DNA from 2 places in the Citrobacter amalonaticus genome. Region 2 is predicted to be linked to the other one. Evidence: riboswitches for the same ligand, from Rfam matches in the RefSeq annotation. Region 2 holds a riboswitch; the other holds the start of a gene.
What was found. Region 2 has a riboswitch for thiamine pyrophosphate ahead of thiC (phosphomethylpyrimidine synthase ThiC). Riboswitches for the same ligand answer to the same signal wherever they lie in the genome.
Positions count from the first base shown of each region.

Region 1: it holds a riboswitch for thiamine pyrophosphate, as region 2 does, so the genes downstream of both, thiB (thiamine ABC transporter substrate binding subunit) here and thiC (phosphomethylpyrimidine synthase ThiC) in region 2, are expected to answer to the same signal.

Region 1 is NZ_CP014015.2:2,769,526-2,772,667, forward strand. It holds gene thiP (thiamine/thiamine pyrophosphate ABC transporter permease ThiP) at 1-318, opposite strand, end outside; gene thiB (thiamine ABC transporter substrate binding subunit) at 294-1,277, opposite strand; TPP riboswitch at 1,310-1,521, opposite strand; gene sgrR (HTH-type transcriptional regulator SgrR) at 1,555-3,142, opposite strand, start outside.
Region 2 is NZ_CP014015.2:1,535,748-1,538,889, forward strand. It holds gene nudC (NAD(+) diphosphatase) at 1-484, opposite strand, end outside; gene AL479_RS07375 (Rsd/AlgQ family anti-sigma factor) at 582-1,070, shown strand; TPP riboswitch at 1,121-1,230, shown strand; gene thiC (phosphomethylpyrimidine synthase ThiC) at 1,316-3,142, shown strand, end outside.

The sequences.
Region 1 (3,142 bases), 1.2 Mb from region 2:
GACCAGCACCGGGAGGATCAGCGTCATGGCGCACAGGCGCAGCAGGGCCAGACGCCCCGGAAAGCGGCGTCGGTACAACGCGCGGGCAAGGAAGATGGCTGGAACGACAGAAAGCACCGCTGACAGGAAGGCCTGCCAGAAGGAAAAACGCACCACGTGCCACAGGTAGCTGTCCTGCCACAGCGAGGACCACGCCGCCTGCGGCGCGTTGAACCACAATGCCAGAAAAGCGGCCAGCGCCACCGCCACCATCAACGTGGCGGCACAAAGGCCTGGGATCAGCCAGCCGGCAATTAACGGCTGACGGCGCGTTGCCATTCGCTAATCCATGCCTGGCGCTGTGCCGCCACTTCCGCTGACGTGAATTCCAGGGTCGTTGCGGGTTTCGTCAGTTGTTCGAATCCGGCAGGCAGGGTGACATTCGCCACCGGATACATCCAGTTGCCGGTCGGGATAGCATTCTGAAACGCAGGCGAAACCATAAATTTGAGGAATTTTTCCGCCAGTTCAGGCTGCTTACTGGCTGCGGTACGCGCGGCGACCTCCACCTGCAGGTAATGGCCTTCACTAAAGTTGGCCGCCACGTAGTTCTCTTTTTTCTCTTCGATGATGTGATACGCCGGAGAGGTGGTGTAGCTCAGCACCAGATCGCTTTCACCTTTCAGGAACAGGCCATAAGCTTCGCTCCAGCCTTTGGTGACGGTGACGGTTTTTGCCGCCAGTTTTTGCCACGCCTGCGGCGTTTTATCGCCATACACTTTCTGCATCCACAGCATCAGCCCAAGTCCTGGCGTGCTGGTGCGCGGATCCTGATAAATCACCCGCCATTTCTGATCGCTCTCGACCAGTTCCTTCAGGCTCTTCGGTGGGTTTTTCAGTTTGTTTTTGTCATACACAAAAGCGAAGTAGCCGTAATCAAACGGGACGAAGGTGTCATTCTTCCAGCCGCCAGGAACATTGACCGCCTCGCTGGCGACACCGCTTTTCGCGAACAGTTGGGTTTGCGTCGCCGCTTCCAGCAGGTTGTTATCCAGCCCCAGCACCACGTCGGCCTTGCTGTTTTTCCCTTCCATCCGCAGGCGGTTGAGGAGTGAAACGCCATCTTCCAGCGCTACCAGTTTCAGCTCGCAGTTGCAGTCGGCTTCAAAAGCTTTTTTCACCGCCGGGCCAGGGCCCCAGTCTGCGGCGAACGAGTCGTAGGTGTAGACGGTAAGAACGGGTTTTGCGAAGGCAGGCGCTGCGCACAGGAGTAAAAGGGGAAGACATTTTTTCAACACTTTGCACCTCAAAAGATGGGTGGCAAAGGATTTTGAGCGGTAGCCTCAAATCCCTTCGCCGGCGTTATCCGGATCAGGTTCGACGGGTATTTTCTCAGCCCATACACTTCATCATTCAGGCAGCCTCTGAGTTCGCTCACCCCAGTCACATAGTGTTCTATGCTCCTGGGGATTCACTCGCTTGCCGCTTTGATGCAGCTTGAATGATTTTGTGTATGTTTAATTAGCACCCCGTTGAGAACGGCGTTAGTGTAGTGATTTTGCCGCGTTGCGGCAATCAGGGATCCGGCGGGGCAAACCACGCGGATTTAAAGTCGAACCAGCCGAGGGTGTTCATGCGCAAGCCGCGCATACTGCGCTGGCCCTGAATAATCAGCCAGTGGTGGATCAGCGGGACAATCGCTTTGCTGGCAAGCAGTTGCTGACACCACACGGCCAGATTCATTTCGCCGGTGCGCCAGCGCGCGGCATCGGCTTCCCAGTCCAGCGGAATACAGTGCTGTAACAGCGGGACTTCACACAGGTGCGCGAACAAAGAGAAGTCGAGCGGCAGGGTGAAGTTGGCGCTGTTAAGCCAGATGTCGCTTTCAATTTCCCCGGCATGCCATTGATCGTAGTCGATCTCCTGAATCTCTAGCTTCACCTGATGTTCAGCCAGGAGCTGACTCATGATCTGTGCAATCACCTGGTGTTCTATGTGTTCGTGATAATAGGTCAGCGTGAGCGTCTCCAGCCCGGCGGGTTTCTCGCCGTGGCCCGGCCGCGCATGATGCCAGCGCGGCAGCAGGCCATAGGCCGGGAACCAGTGGCGCTGATACTGTTCATCGGCATAGTAAAGCAGGTTGCTTGGTGACAGTATGCGGCTGACCCACTCCCGGACCGCCTGATTGGCGCCGCGATGGGTACGGGCGTCGAACAGCAGGTAATAGCACCCCTCTTCCAGACGGCTTTCGATGGCTTTTTCGTCGTCAGTGGGACCTTTCAGCGTCAGACCGCCGTTCGGCTCATCGCCGATATCCGGCAGTACCCAGACGTTCACTTCATCAATCAGGGCCCGAAAGCCGAAGAAATCGTCAAAAGCATGGATTTTTAACTGGTTGCGCGTATTCCGTATCACCGCGTACGGGCCGGTGCCAATCGGATGGCTGGAAAAATTGCTCAGGGTTTCCCATTCGCGCGGCAGGATCATCGCCGGGACCTGACCCAGCAGCCACGGCAGCCAGCGATCGGGTTGCGAAAGATGAATGTCCAGCGTCCAGGGCGTTGGCGAGACGATCTCGCTGATGTGCGAATAGAGCGGTAAGGCGTTAATGCGCGTTAGTGACGACACCACATCGTCCATTTCCAGTTCACGCCCGTGGTGAAAATGGATCCCTGGACGCAGGAAAAAGCGCCAGTGCAGGGGAGAAATTTGTTGCCAGTGGTGGGCAATGTCGGCTTCCAGTTCCCCATTTTCCTCATTTACGCGAGTCAGGGCGCTGAAGATTTGGCGGGCAATGTGGGTTTCTGAGCGACGTAATGCGCTGCCTGGCAGCAGATTTTGCATCGGGCGGTAGTAAAGTACGCGCAGGATGTGACGGCCCTGACGGAAGCTGCGGCCCAGATGGGAAACCAGCATCTGCCGCACGGCCGTTTTGTCGCCGACCAGTTGCACCAGTTGATCGATGCGATCCTGCTCCAGCAGATCTTCCGCACGCTGCTGCTGGAGCGCCAGTCCGGTATACAGAAAGGTCAGGCGTGAACGTTTTCCGCGTCCCACTTCCGCCTCCCACGTCAGCCAGCCGCGCTCCTGCATGGTATTGAGCAGCGTGCGCATATGACGGCGCGAGCAGCTCAGCAGATCCGCCAGTTCGTTGAGCGTGGTG
Region 2 (3,142 bases):
CAACAAATCCGGCAAGTACGGTATGTACGCCGTTGCGATGGCGAACGTGTTGGGCAAGCAGGATCGAATCCTCACGGCGAATGGCGACGATAATGCAGGGGGCGATTTGCGGATAGTAACGTTCCCGGCAGTGGGTACAGAGCATCGCCCACTCGGTTTTACTCGGCTGCATCGGGTGCCCGCAGTAGCCGCAGAACTTATGCGATCGATAAAACTCCGCCAGTTGCACACCGCGACCCGCCAGTTGAAACAGCCCCGCATCCTGATCGAGCACCTGACGAACCGATCCCATCTCGTGACGCCGATGCTGTAGCACCAGCCAGACTGGCTCCCCTTCCCACTCTCCGATTTGCAGCGCTGGCTGCCCGACAAGATCGAAATTTGCCGCGTCGCCGTGTGGCAATTCGCCATGAGGCAACCATAATTTTTGCTCATGGCTGACGATCCACCAGCCGTGATCTAATTTTTCAATAATACGATCCATAGCTCTTGCACTACCTTTGCTTCACTGGCATGTTGATAACATTATTTTTACAATTCCTGCGTGAGCAGTTTTTAAATCTACACTTGCGGAGTCAATCATGCTAAACCAGCTGGAAGACCTGACAGAGCGCGTCAGAGGAAGTAACAAACTGGTTGATCGCTGGCTACATATACGTAAGCATCTGCTCGTGGCTTACTACAATCTGGTTGGCATTAAGCCTGGCAAAGAATCGTACATGCGGCTGAATGAAAAAGCGCTGGATGATTTTTGTCAGAGCCTGGTCGACTACCTTTCCACCGGACACTTCAGTATTTATGAACGTATTCTGCATAAATTGGAAGGTAACGGGCAGCTTTTAAAAGCGACAAAAATTTGGCCGCTACTGGAAGCTAACACACAACGCATCATGGACTACTATGACTCCAGCCTGGAAACGGCGATTGATCACGATAACTGCCTGGAGTTTCAACAGGTTTTATCCGATCTCGGCGAAGCGCTGGAAGCCCGATTTGCGCTGGAAGATAAGCTGATCATGCTGGTCTTTGACGCCATGCATGACAATGCGGTCATTAAACGTCCTGCTTGAGTTCGGCGCACATAACGCGTAATTTACCCCTATTGCCTCTTATCAGAGGTTACATCTTGTCGGAGTGCCTGGTGTGAAAACACCGGCTGAGACCGTTAATTCGGGATCCGCGGAACCTGATCAGGTTAAAACCTGCGAAGGGAACAAGAGTAATTCTGCTTTATGCGTAAGCCTTAACGGGCGGCGCACACCTATTACTCCTCCGTCGTCTGACAAGCCATCTCCTTACTTTTTTGGAATGAGCTATGTCTGCAACTACCCCTAAATTGTCCCGCCGCGAACAGCGCGCGCAAGCACAACACTTTATCGATACGCTGGAAGGCACCGCTTTCCCGAACTCCAGACGCATCTACATCACCGGCTCGACGAGCGATATCCGCATTCCGATGCGAGAGATCCAGCTTAGCCCGACGCTCATCGGCGGCAGCAAAGCGGAGCCGCAGTTTGAAGAAAACGAAGCGATTCCGGTGTACGACACGTCCGGTCCCTACGGCGATCCCGAGGTGGCGATCAACGTTCAGCAGGGTCTGGCGAAGCTGCGCCAACCGTGGATTGACGCCCGTCACGACAGCGAGGTGCTGACCGATCGGAGCTCAGCATACACCAAAGCACGCCTGGCCGACGACGGTCTGGACGAGCTGCGCTTCACCGGCTTGCTGACGCCAAAACGCGCCAAAGCGGGTAAATGCGTGACTCAGTTGCACTACGCCCGCCAGGGGATCGTCACCCCGGAAATGGAATTTATCGCCATTCGTGAAAACATGGGCCGTGAACGCATCTGCAGTGAAGTGTTACGCCAGCAGCATCCGGGCGAAGGATTTGGCGCACGCCTGCCGGAGAACATCACGCCGGAATTTGTGCGTGATGAAGTGGCCGCCGGACGGGCGATCATCCCTGCCAACATCAACCACCCGGAATCTGAGCCCATGATTATTGGCCGTAACTTCCTGGTAAAAGTGAATGCCAACATCGGTAATTCCGCCGTCACCTCCTCCATTGAAGAAGAAGTGGAGAAACTGGTGTGGTCAACGCGCTGGGGAGCGGACACCGTAATGGACCTCTCCACCGGTCGCTATATTCACGAAACCCGTGAGTGGATCCTGCGTAACAGTCCGGTGCCGATCGGCACCGTACCGATCTACCAGGCGCTGGAGAAGGTCAACGGGATCGCCGAAGATCTGACCTGGGAAGCCTTCCGCGATACGCTGCTGGAGCAGGCCGAACAGGGGGTGGACTACTTCACCATCCATGCCGGGGTGCTGCTGCGCTATGTGCCGATGACCGCGAAACGTCTGACAGGGATTGTCTCGCGCGGGGGATCCATTATGGCGAAATGGTGTCTCTCTCATCACAAAGAGAACTTCCTCTACCAGCACTTCCGCGAGATTTGTGAAATCTGCGCCGCCTATGACGTATCGCTGTCGCTTGGCGATGGCCTGCGTCCGGGTTCCCTTCAGGACGCCAACGACGAGGCGCAATTCTCGGAGCTGCATACGCTGGGGGAACTGACGAAGATCGCCTGGGAATACGATGTGCAGGTGATGATTGAAGGCCCGGGCCACGTGCCGATGCAGATGATCCGTCGCAATATGACCGAAGAGCTGGAGCACTGTCACGAAGCGCCATTCTACACCTTAGGCCCACTAACCACCGATATCGCACCGGGTTACGACCATTTTACCTCAGGGATTGGCGCGGCGATGATCGGCTGGTTTGGCTGCGCGATGCTCTGCTACGTCACGCCGAAAGAGCACCTCGGGCTGCCGAACAAAGAAGATGTCAAACAGGGGCTGATTACCTACAAGATTGCCGCCCATGCCGCCGACCTGGCGAAAGGGCATCCGGGGGCGCAAATCCGTGATAACGCGATGTCGAAAGCGCGCTTTGAATTCCGCTGGGAAGACCAGTTTAATCTGGCGCTCGACCCGTTCACCGCCCGCGCCTACCACGACGAAACCCTGCCCCAGGAATCCGGCAAAGTGGCGCACTTCTGCTCCATGTGCGGCCCGAAATTCTGCTCAATGAAAATCAGCCAGGAGGTTCGTGACTACGCCGCCGCCCAGACGATCGAA